DNA from 3 places in the Paenibacillus sp. FJAT-27812 genome. Region 3 is predicted to be linked to each of the others. Evidence: riboswitches for the same ligand, from Rfam matches in the RefSeq annotation. Region 3 holds a riboswitch; each other region holds the start of a gene.
What was found. Region 3 has a riboswitch for ZMP and ZTP ahead of ADU23_RS03340 (bifunctional 5,10-methylenetetrahydrofolate dehydrogenase/5,10-methenyltetrahydrofolate cyclohydrolase). Riboswitches for the same ligand answer to the same signal wherever they lie in the genome.
Positions count from the first base shown of each region.

Region 1: another riboswitch for ZMP and ZTP. It lies ahead of rpiB (ribose 5-phosphate isomerase B); the one in region 3 lies ahead of ADU23_RS03340 (bifunctional 5,10-methylenetetrahydrofolate dehydrogenase/5,10-methenyltetrahydrofolate cyclohydrolase).
Region 2: another riboswitch for ZMP and ZTP. It lies ahead of ADU23_RS29285 (DJ-1/PfpI family protein); the one in region 3 lies ahead of ADU23_RS03340 (bifunctional 5,10-methylenetetrahydrofolate dehydrogenase/5,10-methenyltetrahydrofolate cyclohydrolase).

Region 1 is NZ_LIGH01000001.1:2,488,040-2,493,850, reverse strand. Features, by position in the region: gene glyA (serine hydroxymethyltransferase) at 381-1,628, opposite strand; gene ADU23_RS10745 (TIGR01440 family protein) at 1,708-2,313, opposite strand; gene rpiB (ribose 5-phosphate isomerase B) at 2,330-2,788, opposite strand; ZMP/ZTP riboswitch at 2,887-2,967, opposite strand; gene ADU23_RS10735 (low molecular weight protein arginine phosphatase) at 3,039-3,617, opposite strand; gene ADU23_RS10730 (manganese efflux pump MntP) at 3,659-4,219, opposite strand; gene ADU23_RS10725 (L-threonylcarbamoyladenylate synthase) at 4,356-5,417, opposite strand; gene spoIIR (stage II sporulation protein R) at 5,542-5,811, opposite strand, start outside.
Region 2 is NZ_LIGH01000001.1:6,781,809-6,787,619, reverse strand. Features, by position in the region: gene ADU23_RS29300 (DUF1273 domain-containing protein) at 1-536, shown strand, start outside; gene ADU23_RS29295 (DUF2087 domain-containing protein) at 667-1,272, shown strand; gene ADU23_RS29290 (aminoglycoside phosphotransferase family protein) at 1,371-2,264, shown strand; ZMP/ZTP riboswitch at 2,344-2,423, shown strand; gene ADU23_RS29285 (DJ-1/PfpI family protein) at 2,481-3,059, shown strand; gene ADU23_RS29280 (GNAT family N-acetyltransferase) at 3,081-3,554, shown strand; gene ADU23_RS29275 (MFS transporter) at 3,682-4,878, shown strand; gene ADU23_RS29270 (hypothetical protein) at 5,003-5,221, opposite strand; gene ADU23_RS29265 (stalk domain-containing protein) at 5,371-5,811, shown strand, end outside.
Region 3 is NZ_LIGH01000001.1:773,153-778,963, reverse strand. Features, by position in the region: gene ADU23_RS03350 (5'-nucleotidase C-terminal domain-containing protein) at 1-408, shown strand, start outside; gene ADU23_RS03345 (sugar-binding transcriptional regulator) at 619-1,575, shown strand; gene ADU23_RS03340 (bifunctional 5,10-methylenetetrahydrofolate dehydrogenase/5,10-methenyltetrahydrofolate cyclohydrolase) at 1,818-2,660, opposite strand; ZMP/ZTP riboswitch at 2,723-2,802, opposite strand; gene ADU23_RS03335 (ABC transporter ATP-binding protein) at 2,992-4,719, shown strand; gene ADU23_RS03330 (ABC transporter ATP-binding protein) at 4,723-5,811, shown strand, end outside.

The DNA.
Region 1 (5,811 bases), 1.7 Mb from region 3:
ACATAAATTATCAATAAAAAAGTGATAATTTATGGAAATACAAAATATTGTTCTTATCCTTTTAATTACCATTTTAAGAGCATGTTTTTCGCTCTTTCACGATTTTAACTGCAATTGACTTACAAAAACCTGTGCAATTGTTAACAATTCATGACTTCACATAATTGTCACTCGCTATTATCAACTCGATTTTTAAGCAAATTCATTCAATAATTTTACTAAAAAAAGGACGAATCTTATGTCGAAATTGTCTCATTATCTTTCTTCCAGTGCCAACATTTTATACTGGACAATTAGCTGCAAGAAGACAAAGACAAAAAAAAGACCTATTCGGCACCTGGATGCCAAATAGGTCTTGCTTTTAAAAAAGGAGATTAAAATTAGTAAGTCATACCTGGATAAAGTGGGTACTGCGCAGTAAGATCACGAACCAATCCGCGAGCTTTGGCAAGCACTTCTTCATCTTGCGGGCTGTTAAGGACAAGTGCAATTACCTCAGCAATCACTTTCATTGCTTTCTCATCCATGCCGCGAGCCGTAGCTGCCGGTGTGCCGATACGGATACCGGATGTGACGAATGGGCTAGTTGGATCAAATGGAATTGCGTTTTTGTTTACCGTAATGCCTACTTCATCAAGCACATGCTCAGCTGCTTTGCCCGTGATGTTCAGGCTGCGCGTGTCGAGCAGCATCAAGTGGTTATCCGTACCGCCGGATACGATGTTGAAGCCTTTTGCGACTAGCTCTTCGGAAAGAACTTTTGCATTTTTTACGACTTGTGTCGCGTATTGTTTAAATTCCGGTTGAAGCGCTTCGCCGAAAGCAACTGCTTTAGCAGCAATAATATGCATTAACGGGCCGCCTTGCGAGCCTGGGAATACCGCTTTATCGATTGCCGCTGCCCATGGCTTACGGCAAAGGATCATACCGCCGCGAGGACCACGAAGCGTTTTGTGAGTTGTTGTCGTTACGAAATGTGCATGCGGCACTGGGCTCGGGTGCAAGCCTGCTGCTACCAAACCAGCGATATGCGCCATATCTACCATGAACAATGCGCCTACGTCGTTAGCAATTTGGCCAAGCTTTTCGAAATCGATGGTGCGCGGGTAAGCACTTGCGCCAGCTACGAGCATGCGCGGACGGTGTTTGAAAGCTAGCTTGCGCACTTCTTCGTAATCGATTGTGAAGGAATCCTCTTGCACGCCGTATGCAACGAAATTGTAAAGCAAGCCGGATGCGTTAACCGGGCTGCCGTGCGTCAAGTGACCGCCATGCGCCAGGTTCATACCAAGAACCGTGTCGCCAGGCTGCAAAGCCGCTAGGTAAACAGCCATGTTCGCTTGTGCGCCGGAGTGTGGCTGTACGTTCGCATGCTCAGCGCCAAACAGTTCTTTTGCACGGTTGCGAGCGATGTCCTCAACGATGTCAACATGCTCACAGCCGCCGTAGAAACGCTTGCTCGGGTAACCTTCTGCATATTTGTTAGTCAGGACGCTTCCCATTGCTTCGAGCACCGCTTCGCTAACGATGTTCTCGGATGCGATAAGCTCGATATTGTCGCGTTGACGGCCAAGCTCTAGGCCTAGCGCTTTTAGAACCTCAGGATCTTGCTTGCGTAAATTTTCCATTTCAGTATTCCTCCTCAAGTTAGATAGCCTGTATTTTAAAATGGTTAAAAATCAACTCATTATGGCTCAAAAATGTAACCTAATCGCATGTTCCAGCAGCTTGATCAGCCGTTATATTCGTCTCCAGCTCATATACCGCACGGGAACCGCCTATAAGCTTCGGCCTTGTAACGGCCATCGTCACATGCGCCTCGCCAATGCGGCGAATCGTCGGACGAACCGGTACGGCCACTCTCTTCAAATGCATGCCGATGAACGTATCTCCGATATCGACGCCCGCGTGCGCTTGCACAGCTTCTACTAAACAAGGTGACTCGAGCTGACGATAGGCGTATGCCGCCATCGACCCGCCTGCTTTTGGCACAGGTACCGCACCTACAATGTCTAATCCATAACGCTCAGCGGCAGCTTGCTCGATAACGAGCGCGCGATTCAGATGCTCGCAGCATTGATACGCCGGAATGAAACCAATATCCCTGCGGACAGCTTCCACGCCTGCATAGATCTGCTCAGCCGTCTCCGTTGTCCCTGCTGTACCGATGCGATGCCCAAGCACTTCACTTGTACTTACACCAATGACAAGCAACTGACTCATACCGATTCCGCCAGCGGACACCAGCTCTCGAACAATCGTCTCTACTTGCTCTGCAATGACTCCTGGCTGTAATTGGATGTTTTCACTCATTGCGATGGCCCCCTAATTAGGACTGGCTAATATATTGCTCTTCAATTTGCTTGACTTTATTAACCCGGCCAACATGGCGCTCGCCGTTTGAGAACGGCGTTTCAAGCCAGATCCGAACAATCTCCAGCGCAATCCCAGGGCCGATAACTCGCTCCCCAAGCGCCAATACATTCGTATCGTTATGCTCGCGAGTGGCTTTCGCCGAGAACATATCATTTACTAGCGCGCAGCGGATGCCCCGCACTTTGTTGGCAGCAATCGACATGCCGATTCCTGTCCCGCAAATCAAGATACCGCGCTCTGCTTTGCCGCTCGTAACAAGGTCGCATACAGGCAATGCATAGTCCGGATAATCAACCGATTGGTCGCAGCTGCAGCCAACATCTTCAATTTCATGACCGAGCGATTGAAGAAAAGGAACGACCTCATCCTTCAAACGATAACCTGCATGATCGGCACCAATAGCAATTTTCAACGCAAAAGACCTCCTTCGAAATGATACATCACAGTGCTAGTATACCTATTTTTGCAAAAAAAGACGAAAAAAGAGCAAGACATGCTGAATAGCATGCTGCTCTTTGCCCAGGCGACCGGCCGTATATTCCGATGCTCCACCGTGGTTACCCACTTCCGTCGCCAGTTACATCGGAAACCGTATATTGTCCTTTTATAATAGCCGAACCTTCGTGAAAAATCAATCTATATCGCATTGGGCAATTGCGGAATTACCTCTTCGAAAGCTTGTCCAGCAGCTTCACGAGCGCGTCCTCAATTTCATTCGCGCTGGTGCTGTAAACCGACAACGAGCCGCCGAATGGATCAACGATGTCGAAGCTTGGTATACGGCGCTCCAGCTCAAGCAGCCGGCTTCTCTCAGCGGAGGTCAACTGCTGCCCCAGCGCCTGCTTCATATGAAGTTCTGAATATAGACGCTCCAGCTCTTCGATATCAGCCAGTACGCGCGCGTCCTGATTGGCGTATTCTTTGAGCGTATAGGTTTTGTCGATCGCCTCCGGATGCCATTGCAAAAGCCCGCGCTTATGGTTTGCCGTCATCGTCAAAATTATATCCGCCCAGCCGACCGCTTCGCTCGTCAGCGCAAGCGACGTGCTTTTGTGATCGATGTCGCGTTGTCTAAGCGTCTCTACCGCATGTGCCGAAACCGGAAGCCCATCAATCGTAGATATGCCCGCAGAACGTACAGCAACCGTAATGTTTCTCAGAGCAGCCATCCGGCGAAGCATAGCCTCCGCCATCGGCGAGCGGCATGTATTGCCGGTACAAACAAATAAAATACGCTTCACACTGCCAACTCCTTTTCTACCCGAATCTAAGTGTCTGTCCATCAAAAAATAAACAAGATGCCAAAGACGAGCAAAATGGCCCCGCCTATGGCTTCGCCATATTCACCAAGATTGTTGCTTACTTTGCGCCCAAGCATTAAGCCCAGCACCGACATCAGCCCGCCAAAAAAACCAATCAGCAGAATGGTCGTCCACAAATTAGCTGCAAACATGCCAAGCGTGATGCCAACGGAGAAGGAATCAATGCTGACGCTTAGCGAAAGCACCAGCAAGCCCCATAGGGACCGATGGTCAAAGGACTGCACCGCGTCTCCGCGCAGCGAGCTATAAACCATATGACCGCCTAGCAGAACTAGCAAAATACCGGCTGCAGTCGTTGCCACATCTCCAAGCAAGCCGCCTACATACTGCCCGGTATATATGCCCGCAAGCGGCATTATAACATGAAACAGAGCAATCACAATGCCGAGCTTTAAAATATCCAGCAGCCGAATACCTTTCAGCCCAATGCCAAGTCCAAGTGAAAACGCGTCTAAACCGAGCGCCAACGCTATAATGAGCAGCGTCAACAGCTGTCCGGCATGCAAATGTGCTTCGACCACAGTCAATCTCCCCCATGTCCGCCTGTATTCTTTACCAAACATATGCGGGCATGAGGACAAACATACTATTTGCTGTGCCAAGCTAAATTTTCAATGACTGGAAATAACGTGAAACCCAAGCTTTTCTTGTAGCTGCCTATACGAAAATAATTCGGTTACCCGCCGCCTTAGCCAGCCGGTTCATCAAGGCTGCGCCAATGCCATGAATGCTGCAGCACTCCGCCCATATGCGCTGCGCGCCTGCGCCGTCAAACTCACGCAAGGCTGCGTATAGCAGATGCGCTGCTGCATCAAGCTCTAACTCGCTTCCCAATGAAAGCACAGTATCCGACTCATAGCGGCCAAGACGTTCTTCAAAGGCGAGCACGCCCGTAATCTCGCCGCGCGCTCGCGCAGCTGTCACTTGCGCCTGAATGTACGCGACGACAGCTTCAGAATCGCCTTGTACAAGCTCCAGCTCCCCTTGCGGCGCATAATGCGTATATTTCATGCCGGGGGAACGAGGCGCCGTCTCTGGCTCCTCTGTTATGCCGCTGTCGATTTCAGCAGCCGGCGCCGCCTGCTGCAGCGCTTCAAGCGTTATGCCTCCTGGACGCAATATCCGAATGTCCTTGTCGCCGACCAGCTCTATCACCGTCGATTCCAAGCCAACGCCCGTCGGCCCGTCGTCAACTACACCATCGATACGTCCATCTAGATCCTCCAGCACATGCTCGGCAAGCGTCGGGCTTGGCCTGCCGGATCGATTGGCGCTTGGCGCGGCAACCGGGCAGCCCGCCTGCACAAGCAGAGCAAGCGCCGTAGGGTGGTCCGGCATCCGGATGCCCACGGTTGATAAGCCAGCCGTCACTAGCGGGGAAAGCACGCCCGGACGGACAGGCAGCACAATCGTAAGCGGCCCCGGCCAAAAATGGTCCATAAGATCCGCAGCCAGCTGCGGATATGGCAGCACCAGCTCATTCAATTGCTCGCGCTGAGCGATATGAACGATAAGGGGATTGTCCGAAGGACGCCCCTTTGCGGTAAATATTCGCTCTACGGCTGCTGTGTTTCGCGCATCCGCGCCAAGTCCATACACCGTCTCCGTCGGAAAAGCAATTACGCCGCCGTCTTTCAGCTGACATGCGGCCTGTGCGAGCTCTTCGCGCAGCCGATTGTCATCAGCCTTTTTTACACGCCATATATTAGTTGTCGTCATCTTTATCCTTCAATCCTTGCCGCTAAAATTAAATTGTCCATTCATCCATTATTATAGCATAAGCGCTCCAAAACGAGCAGAAACGGCAGCTCCTCCCCGCAAAATCAGAAGGAACTGCCGCTTCTTATGCAAACAATGATTTGATCCAATCGATAAGCGATTTGATCATCTCCCAGAGAAAAAACTTCGCTTCCGGCGCTTCTCCTGCAGCAGGCGCATCTGCCGCCGCTGCTTGCAGCGCGGCCGCCTTCTCTGGAGCAGCATCCGCCTTCTCCGCTGCTGCCTTTGCCGTCTCCTCGGCTGGCGCAGCCGAAGCCTCGCCAGTTGCAGCATCAATGAAGCAAAGCGGCGGGAACAGCACGCACCACCAATTTTGACCTTTGCCTTCGCCAAG
Region 2 (5,811 bases), 6.0 Mb from region 3:
GCTATCGCGCGCATGAGCTTAATATTTTTAACCAGAAGCATGAAGGCATCGTTTATATTAAAAAAGCATTGACAGGCAAGCTGTTTCCGCTCATCGAGGATGGGCTTGAATGGGTCATCACACCCGGACAATACGGCGTTGACCTCTGGGCATGCGAGGTCGTCATCGCGCTTAAGGAAATTTATCCGCATCTGAGACTCTCGATTATTGCGGCGTATGCAAATCCGGAAGAAAAGTGGAAGGACGATAAAAAGGAATTTTACCAGCAGGTGCTGAAAGGGGTCGATTATTACGCTTCCGTCAGCAATCAGCCGTATAACGGGATATGGCAGTTTAATGCGCGGGACGAGCTGCTCTTCCGCAAGACGGACGGCATTCTGCTCGTTTACGACGAGGATGCGGGCGAGGGCAGCCCAAAGTTTATTAAGGAAAAGGCGCTCAAGAAGCAGCAGGCGGAAGGCTATGAATATATCAGCATCAGCTCGGAAGATATTCAAAGCATCGCGGATGATGACAATTTGTATTCCGAACATTAATGGTTGAAACGGTAGGAGATACATGCGTTCCCAGTGATTTGACAAATCACGGGAACTGCATTATCATCTGATTAGATAGTTATCTAATTAGACGAATGTTAAATATACTATAAAGAGAGGATTTAAAACGATGCAGCTGGATAAAGTTGTCGCGTACCATAAGGCGCTGGCAGATGCGACGAGAATCAAACTATTGATAATGCTCGCTGAGGGCGAGCTGAATGGCCAGGAGCTGGCTGAGAAGCTAGGCGTAACGCCTGCTACGGTCACGCATCATGCGACTAAGCTTCGCGAAGCGAGCTTAATTAATGAGCGAAGAGAAAAAAATACGATTTATTTTTCGTTGAACCATTATTTTATTAAGAGCAACGCGAGTGCCGCGGAGCAGCTCATTTACCGAAACGCGGGAACAGAGAGGGGATTGGAGAGCATGGAGGAGAGCAGCAAGCGATTGCAGGACTCGGTTATCCGAAATTTTTTTACGGCAGAAGGAAAGCTAAAGCATATTCCGGCTCAGCATAAGAAGAAGCTTATCGCGCTGCAGCATATCGTGTCGCAGCTGACAAGGGGACAGAAGTATACGGAGAAGGAGATAAATGTTTTTATTAAAGGCTTCCATGATGATTTTGCTACGATTCGACGGGAATTTATTATGCATCAATACATGTTTAGAGAAAACGACATTTATGAACTGAATCCGCAGGAAATGTGGGCGAAATGGGAGACGTTAACTTAGAGGCGGCGGAAAAAATGATTATACCTATTTTGGGCCTGTAAAGCCCGCAGCTTCCCGGCTAAGATAAACGTATACCATACATTAAGGGAGCTGTTTTATTGTCTGATAGAAGTGAACTTGTTTCACAGTTGCTGTTGACTGCCGAGAAGCTTGGATTAACGGATATTGATCCTGTTATTTTAAGCAAAGGCGGAAATTTGATTATTCATTTGACTCCTCATGAGGTTATTGTCCGGGCAGCTGTTGTTCTATCCGAACAAAATGCAGGGCATGCACATGACATTTTAGAGCGGGAGGTGCGGGTAGCCTTTCATTTGCATAATTATGGCGTGCCCGTGGTGAAGCCCATGCCAGACGCGGGGCCTCACCGCGCCGCGGGCGTGTGGGCGACATTTTGGCGTTACGCGCCGCCTGTGCAGCTCGAGCCCCTTTCACCAAGCGAGGCCGTTGCGCTCGTTAACAAGCTTTCTTTAGCGATGCGCGACTTCGCTGGCCCCATGCCCGTGCTCGGCGTCTGGGAACGGGCTTGTCAGGCGGCTGCAAGGCTAAGCGAACACCCGGATGACCGTATCCAGTCTTTATTGCGGGTTTTTCTGGAGATAGACATTCAAATTCGATCGATTAAACGAGAAGCTTTGATGCCTGCCCATGGAGATGCCCATGCCGGCAATGTGCTTCCAAGCCCGGAAGGCTGGCTTTGGATCGATTTTGAGGATGTATCCTACATGCCTGCTTACTGGGATTTGGCATCGTATATATGCAACCTTGCTTTGTTTGGCGGCTCCGAGGAGCCAACCTATGTTTACTTGATGAGCCAAGCCGAGATGATAAAGGATCCTTCAGCTTTTGCGCTTGCGCTGACGGCGAGGACGTTGCTTGCTACCTTATCCAATCTCGATTTAGCGCTTGTCGGTGACGGGGATTTGCCATTCGCGATCAGGCAGCTGGAGCTTGCGGAAGCTTTTATCAGCAGGATTAACGAGAGGGTTTAACGCTTCCTATTGAATCGAACCTGTATATAGTAAAAAAGCATTGCTATATGTTCTTTTTCCTCATACAATAAAGTAAATATCTGGTATGTGCGACTGGCGTAAACGTGGATAACCACGAGGAAGCACTTATTTATATCGCCGTACGCCTGGGCAAAGTATTTGATCTTTGATCAAGTACTTTTTTTATTTTTATGATGAAAGGTCAGGTGTTTACGCATGAAGATGGCATTCATTCTGTTTGACAGCATGACGACGCTGGATTTTACCGGTTTTTATGAAGCGGTAACGTGGATGGGAATTTTGAAAGCAAAGGAAACGATGTCATGGGACTTTTGTTCGAACAAAAAGGAGATAACGGATGATCGGGGGCTTACGATGAAGATCGACCGGGTTCTGCCTGACCTGTCAGCCTATGATTTAGTATTTATACCGGGCGGGTTATCGACAAGGCAGCTCAGATATGATCCCGATTTTATGTCATGGATTCAAACTGCGCGAGATGTGCCGTACAAGGTATCCGTGTGCACTGGGGCATTGATTTTGGGTGCTGCTGGTTATTTGCACGGCAAAAAAGCGACAACCAATCCATCTGCCTACGACCTGCTTGCCCCTTATTGCGAAGAGGTGATTAAGGAGCGTTATGCGAGAGACGGGAATGTTTTTACAGGCGGAGGGGTATCGGCTTCCATTGATTTAGGTTTATTTGTCGTAGAATCCCTTACGAATGAAGCGGTGGCGCGGCAAATTCAATTGAAGATGGATTATCCTTACTATACTGCTGGTTTGCGAAAATAGAGGTGCGGGAGGATGGTTTAGATGCAGATTCGTTTGTTGGAAAAAAGCGATCAATCGCAAGTTGAGTACATAATGGCGGGGCACCCGCTGCAATTTCCTCCTTTTATTATGGAGAAGTATCCTGAGCGCTGGCAAGCTTTTTTGGCTATCCAAAATGACAAGCAATGCCGTTACTATGTCTATTTAGCGGAGTCAGGCGAGGTAGCGGGCCATGCCGGATATTTGTTGAACGAAGAATTGGCGCTATATGAAATCGAGGGGGTAGCGGTGTCGCCCAAAAACCAGCGGCAAGGGATCGGGAAAGCCTTGATCGATAATATTTGCAAACAGATAAGAAAGTTGGGAAGGACGCAAGTGATTCTCTACACGTTAGGCCATGCGGGCAATGAAGATACGTTGTCCTTCTATCGCGGCATTGGCTTTGAAATGATGAACTGGGAGAACGATTATTTTCAAAAGGATTACCACCGGGTCACTTTCGTCAAAGGCTTATAAAACTGATTTTCATCTAACGAAGGAGGCATGCTGGCAATGAAAGGAGGTTGTCAGGCATTGCTGCCAAGTATACAATGTGTAAGGGGAAAAATAAGGACAATAATTGTTCAAGGAGAGTGCAACAGGTTTGTCATCAAGTGCTATCGCTACAACTTCACTTTCATTTCGTTTTCGTTTAATTACTTTGCTGCTGGTCGTCGTAGTTGCGGGCATGAGCCAAGGGCTGCTGCTTCCGCTGCTGTCCATAATGCTGGAGGACTCCGGCGTTTCGGCGGATATGAACGGCATTAACTCAGCGGCTATGTATATCGGAATTTTCTGTACCATGTTTTTCGTAGAGAAGCCGGTCTTGCGTTTTGGTTACAAAAAAGTGATCGTAGCAGGTATTTCGCTAGTTACGCTTGCGAGCCTGCTCTTCCCATTTACCGAGTCGCTTGCCCTATGGTTCGCCTTGCGGCTCCTCGTCGGCGTGGGCGATAGCTCGCTCCATTATGCTACCCAGCTTTGGATTGTAAGCTCAAGCCCTGCCGATCGGCGCGGGAGATACATCTCGTTGTATGGAATGGCATACGGACTTGGCTTTAGTCTAGGGCCGCTCGGCATCAATCTTCTTCCGCTTGGCAGGGCGGTACCGTTTATTGTTTCTAGCCTGTTTTTTGTCACGGTGCTGCTGCTAGTGCTGCGTATGAAAAGCGAGATGCCAGAGCGAGCCCCAAGAGATGCTGCGGCTGAGAATCGGTTCGTTAGAACGTACCGGATGGCGTGGTTCGTGCTTATACCGGGCTTCTTGTACGGCTTGATGGAGGCTTCCATGAACAGCAGCTTCCCGCTGTACGGCTTGCGCATTGAATTAAGCCAGCACTGGATCTCGCTGCTGTTGCTGGCATTCGGGGTAGGGGGGCTGGTTTTGCAGCTGCCGCTTGGTATCTTGAGCGACCGAATCGGACGTAAACCGGTGCTGATTGCCTGCGGAATAGTCGGGTCGCTTGCTTTCTTCGCGATTCCTGCCGCCGGGAACAATGTTTTGCTGCTATTCTTGCTGTTCGCAATTGCTGGAGGCGTGGTGGGATCGTTCTACTCACTCGGACTTGCTTATGCGGCTGATATTTTGCCCCGGGCCATATTGCCGGCAGCAAATGTCATCGCCTCGATCCATTTTAGCATCGGAAGCATTATGGGGCCGACGCTCGGCGGTTACGGCATACGTTATGTATCTCCTTCCATTAACTTTCTGTTCTTGGGCGCAGCGTTTCTCGTTTTCGCCATGCTCGGCTTCGGATTTCGTCCGAAAAGGCAAGCCGGAGACGTAACCGCGTCGGTGTAGAGGTTTGCAGTAACGATTCAGCCAATTTAACGGGAAAAGACGGATTCGAATACGATTCCCGACACGCAAAATGAGCCTTAGAAGCGATTCTAAGGCTCATTTTTATTTTTGGCCGCTTAAGTTGTCACTCATACTTATTTGCACTGGATGATTTGTGCTTCGTCTCTTCCTTATGTTTCTCATCCTGCACCTGAAGCTTCAGATCCTCTACCGGTATGGGATCAACGGTCTGCTCGCTTTTGAACTTATCGAACAAGCTCTCCTTGTCTGTCGGATATTGCTCGGGGTGATCTCGTTTGCCATTCTTCGCTGCACCGTCTGCATCCTTCTCGAATTCATTCATGCGAATCCACCTCATTTCGTCGTTTCTATGTATGTACCCAAACTTTTGGCGGATCAATCGAAATGGTTGTAACTTTTTCCCAAAATTGGCGTCTAACTTTTATCTGGATAACAAATGGAAGGAAGGTGAACGAGATGAGGGGGAATTGGATGAAGCTAGTCATTGTATCGATTATTGTGGCGGCTGCGGTAACTCCGATGTCTGCTTCTGCTAATGCGGCGAAGGCGCCGCTGCTGGATGGCATTGTATCGATAGATGGAAATTATGCGCTGGACAATAAAGGCGTGTTATGGGCTTGGAATGAGGATACGTTCGAGGCCGTGCGGGTGCTGAGTGACGTTAAGAAGATTTCTGAGCGCAATGCGGCAGTAAAAAAGGACGGAAGCGTGTGGACGTGGGGAAGAAAAACAGAAAGCGTAGCTGCACCGGGCGGCGGGTTTGTTTATTTTAATTCCTTCGATCAACCGGCCCCCGTGGAGGGGCTTAGTAACGCAGTCGACATCTCTGGCCAGTATGTGCTTAAAGCGGACGGAACCGTTTGGTCGCTAGGAGGATTATGCGAGTACCAGCTGCCTTCGGACGCCTGTGCC
Region 3 (5,811 bases):
GTCGGCAGAGCGTTGAAGCTTGAATCGTCAGAGAGCAAGCTGGACTTTGCGGATGCGGCTCAAGTACCTGCTTGGGCGCGCTCCTTCTTTGCACAGCTTATCGAGGACAAGATTATAGCGGGCTACGAGGATAACACGCTTCGACCATCAAGCGCATTAACAAGAACAGAAATGACCGTTATTCTAGTTCGCGCACTTGGCATTAAGATTGACCCGAATGCGAAGTCATCATTCGCTGATGTCAGCGACATACCGGCATGGGCACGTCCTTATATCGCTGCGGCACAGTCTGCGGGTCTTGTTGGAGGAATGGGAGGCAACCGGTTTGCGCCTCAAGAGAATGCAACAAGGGCACAGGTTGTAACGCTGATTTTGGCGGCGCTGGAGTATGAGAAGAACAAAGGTTAGTCGTTAACTTAAAATATCCCATTCCACTTCAGACAAGTGGGGTGGGATGTTTTATTTTATGGGCAGAATGGATAAAGGGTTGTCATTGTATTTTTGCTAATGCTTTGATATATATAAGTGGGGTGTATTCCTTTTAAGCGAATGGGCTTATCCGCAACAGCCGGCGCAGCCGTTTACGCTATAGTCATACATGGAAAGAGTTGAGCTAGGATGGCAGATGATCGATTGGACGATAAACTGAGCAAAATGATAGATGCTGCAAGACTTTATTATGAATTAAATTATAATCAAGAAGAAATCGCGCAGAAGCTTGGCGTGTCGCGCCCTACCATTTCAAGATTTCTGCAGCAGGCGAAGGACGAGGGTTATGTTCAGATTAAAATAGTCTCGCCTAACGACAATAATGATGTGCTTGCTGACCGTTTGGAAAAAAAGTTCGGGCTTAAGAAGGCCGTCATTGTTTCGGTACCCCAATATGATGACAATATCGTCAAACGATATATAGGCGAAGCAGCCGCAAATTATTTATATGATACCGTGAAGGATGGCGATATCATCGCCACAACATGGGGGACCACCATTTATCAAATGGCCACACAGCTTAAGGATAAGCCTGTTCGAGATGTGAAGGTCGTGCAGCTAAACGGCGGGGTCAGTCATTCAGAGACGAATACATACGCTTATGAAATCATTCATTTATTCGGCAAAGCATTCCATACGATACCTTACTTCATTCCGCTGCCTGCGCTTGTTGATCACGAAATTGTGAAGCAAACGATAGAGTCGGATCGGCATATCCGCAATATTTTGGAGCTTGGGAAGCTGTCTAATATTGCAGTTGTAACTGTAGGGGCGCCAACCGACGATTCCGTATTGATTAAAGCGAATTATTTTACTCAAACCGATCTGAAAATTATTCATGAGCGGGGAGCAGGGGATATCTGTTCACGCTACATCGATACGGCAGGCGCCATATGCTCGGAAGTGCTGAACCGGCGTACGATCGGAATCAGTCTGGATGAGCTGCGGCGAAAGGAGCAGTCGATACTGGTAGCAGGCGGAGCCAAGAAAGTGAATGGCATATATGGCGCGCTGCGCGGCGGTTACTCCAACGTGCTGATAACAGATCAATTTACGGCAAGGTATTTGCTTGAGCGTGATTTGTAGAGTAAGGATAGATTCTAGCTTGCTAGAAATGTGATGTCGAGCGCGCCTGCATGGCGTGTATTATAGAAGGAACACTTCATTCCGACTATCCTAGACACGCCTCTAACTATCAATCGCTACGCTGCAGAAAGTGCAGCGCAGCGGAACGTACTCCCCCAATAGCTGCACAATCACTACCCCCTCTCACACAAAAAAAAGAGCTCTATTGCACGCACACGCTGCAACAGAGCTCTTCTATTTCCTTATCGTACCGACTTTTCCGCCGCATCAACCGTATGCTTCAGCAGCATAGCGATTGTAACGGGGCCAACGCCTGCGGGTACTGGGGTGATGGCACTGGCCTTAGCTAGGCAGGCTTCGTAGTCGACATCCCCGACGTTACCTTTGTTGTAGCCGGCGTCAAGCACGACTGCGCCTTCACGAATCCATTCCCCTTGAATAAACGCAGGTTTGCCGACCGCGGCGACGACGATATCGGCGAGCCGCAGCATGTCAGCTAGATTCTCTGTTTTGGAATGGCAGGTGGTAACGGTCGCATTGCGGTTGAGCAGCATCATGGATACCGGCTTGCCGAGAATCGGGCTGCGTCCAACGACGACAGCGTGTTTGCCCCCGATCGGTAGTTGGTAATAATCGAGTATCGCCATAATGGCGGCAGGCGTGCAGGAAGGATAGTCGGCGTAACCAAAAGCGTTTTGAGCGAAGCCAAGCGCGGTTACGCCGTCGACATCCTTCTCGATGCTTATCGCTTCAAAAGCTGCACGCTCATCGATCTGATGGGGCGCCGGGTGCTGCAATAAAATGCCGTGTACAAGCGGGTCCTGATTTAACTGCGAAATAACGTCAAGCAAGTCCTCTGTCGAGATGGACTTATCCAAGTGAACGCGACGTGACTCGATGCCGAGCCGCTTGCAGGCATTGCCTTTCATCCGAACATAGGTTTCAGAGGCAGGATCATCCCCGACCAATATAGCAGCTAAACAAGGAACGATGCCCTTTGCGCCAAGCGCCTCCACTCTTGCTTTCAACTGCTCCTTAATTGCATCAGCGACACGTGCCCCGTCCAAAATAAGTTTATCCGTCATCGTTTACCCAGCTCCTTCGAATGGTTGTCGAAAAACATAAAAAGGCAAGGGGAATGTCCCCTTACCTTTGCCCAGGCGTACGGCTAATGCTGCTATGCGCTTCCTCATGGTTCCCCATGCTCCGCCAGTCACGCACAGCTTTTTGTTGTTACGTCTATTGTAACAGCAATATATCGAAAAAACGAGCCGGATGCGATACGCAATTTATTTCCAGTTATTGGAGTGCGAAGGGAAGTTGATGGATGCTATAATTACTTCATCAGGAGGGCGCTTGAAGAGCAGCCCTCTTTATTTGCAGTTTTGCAAAATGCCGGTAGATGGAGGTGTCCCCGTGTTTAAGCTAGCTAGTTTTCTGAAAAAATATTGGCTGTCCGCAGTGCTCGCACCGCTGTTCATGCTGCTGGAGGTGTGCATGGATCTGCTGCAGCCGCGCTTTATGGCCAGCATCGTGAATGACGGCATTATGGCTGGAGATATGGGAGCAATCGCGGCTACCGCGCCCAAAATGCTGATTGCTGCCCTTATAGGCTTGCTCGCAGGCGTAGGCTGCACGGTGTTTGCGACGATTGCCTCGCAGAGCTTTGGTGCCGATTTAAGGCAGGAGCTGTTCCAAAAAATCCAGTCGCTATCGCTGAAGTCGCTCGACCGATTCGGCTCTGGCTCCATTGTAACAAGGCTGACGGGCGACGTTACGCAAATTCAGGGGCTTGTGCTGTTGATCCTCCGCGTGTTCGCGCGCGATACGTTTATTATTATCGGGAGCCTGACGATGGCTTTCATGATCAGCCCGCGGTTATCGGTCATCCTTCTGGCGATGATCCCTTTGCTCGCCTTATTTCTAATCATTACGACTCGGATCACGGTTCCTTTATTCTCAATCATGCAGCAGCGGCTCGATCAGGTGAATACTGTCATGCAAGAGAATTTGTCCGGCATTCGCGTAGTGAAAGCTTTCGTTCGGTCGGATTACGAGGAAGAAAGATTTAATGAAGCGAATTCGAATTTGTTGAAGGCCAGCCTAAAAGCAGCCAAAATCGTTGCGCTCAATACGCCGCTTATGTCGATCATTCTTAATTTCAGCATCGTAGCTGCCTTATGGTACGGGGGAATGCTCTCCGAGCAGGGCGCTTTGTCGGTCGGCAGCCTGGCGGCGTTTTTAACTTATATTACACAGCTGTTGTTCTCTACCTTGGGGCTTGGCAATCAATTGATGGCGATATCCCGTGCAAAAGCTTCGGCGGACCGCATTAACGAGGTTTTGGAGCTTCCGCGAGAGAATCAAGATACTAAGCAGCAATTCGATCAACAGCCTAAGCAAATACATGAAGGCCGAATCTCCTTCGAGCATGTGAGCTTCAGCTATGACGGCGATAGCGAGAATGCGGTTCTCCGCGACATCCATTTTGCCGTAGAGCCTGGCGAGACGATCGGCATCGTTGGCGTGAACGGAGCGGGCAAATCGACGCTGGTCAGCCTCATTCCGCGCTTTTATGAGCCTACCGAGGGAGTGCTGCGCATCGATTCGCATCCGATCAGCGAGATTGCTCCGCAGGAGCTGCACAGCCAGATTGGCATGGTGCTCCAGCAGGCGCATTTATTCAGCGGCACCATTGCGGAAAATATTAGCTACGGCAAGCCGGGTGCCAGCCAGCAAGAGATCGAGGCGGCCGCTAAGGCTGCGGAGGCGCATGCGTTCATCATGAAGCTGGAGCATGGTTATGATACCGTACTCGGACAGCGAGGCGTCAATCTATCAGGCGGGCAAAAACAGCGTTTATCCATTGCCCGCACGCTATTGCTAAAGCCAAAAATCGTCATTCTCGACGATTGCACAAGTGCCGTTGACCTTAACACCGACCAGCTCATCCGAAAATCGCTGCAAACGCTGATGAAGAGCAGCACCTGCCTTATTATCGGACAGCGGATTGCTTCCGTTCAGCAGGCAGATCGCATTATCGTACTTGAGGATGGGCAAATAACGGCGATAGGCTCGCATCAGGAGCTGCTGCAGCAAAGCAAGCTTTACAACCGGATTGCCTTATCCCAGCAAGGAGCATAAAGGATGAATCATACGCTATCGACATTAAAAAAACTCGGCACTTATTTAGTTCAGCAGCGAGCAAGACTCATCACGGTCATCATCCTTACGGTGGCCGCCGCGGGTCTTACGCTTGCAGGCCCTTATCTGCTTGGCACAGCGCTGGACGATTATATTATTGCGAAGAAATACGACGGACTGCTTCAAATCTGTCTGCTTATGCTTGGGGTATATGCGGCTGGCAGCTTAGTTGGCTGGCTGCAAGCCTTCTTCCTAGCGGATGTATCGCAGCGGACGGTTTGGAGCTTGCGCAACAACCTGTTCATTCATTTGCAAAAGCTGCCGATCCCTTTTTTCGCCGGCAAAAATCACGGCGAGCTGATGAGCCGCACGACGAACGACATCGACAATGTGACGAATACGCTGAACCAAAGCTTGATCCAGATCATATCGAGCGTCATTATGCTCATAGGCTCCTTCTCGATGATGCTCTTCTTAAACGTTTGGCTTACGCTCGTCGCGCTTGTGGTCATTCCGCTTATCGTTTTTGTATCGAAAAGAATCGCGAGAGTTACGAAGCGCCAGTTCCAAGGCCAGCAGCAGGAGCTGGGCGGTCTGAACAGCTTTATTGAAGAGACGGTATCCGGCCAGAAGGTCGTTGCCTTATTCCATCAAGAGGAGCGGATGGCGGAGCGCTTCAGCGAGGCGAACGCGAAGCTGAAGAAAGTCGGAATCAAGGCTCAAATTTATTCCGGCACGATGGGCCCTTTTATGAACATGTTCGGTCATATCAGCTATCTGATCATTGCAGGCGTCGGCGGCTGGCTGGCCGTGCATGACCTTGCTACCGTGGGCGTTATTATAAGCTTTCTCGGATATTCGAGGCAGTTTAGTGGACCGCTTAATGAAGTCGCAAATCAATACAACATGATCCAGTCCGGCATAGCAGGTGCTGAGCGGGTATTCGAAATGATGGACATTCCTTCGGAATACGACGGTGCGGAACGAGCATCGGAGGTGGAGACTCTAGCAGGCAAAGTGGAATTCCGGAATGTCGGATTTGCGTATAAGGACGGCACTGCGGCTCTGCGAAATATTAGCTTTACAGCTAAA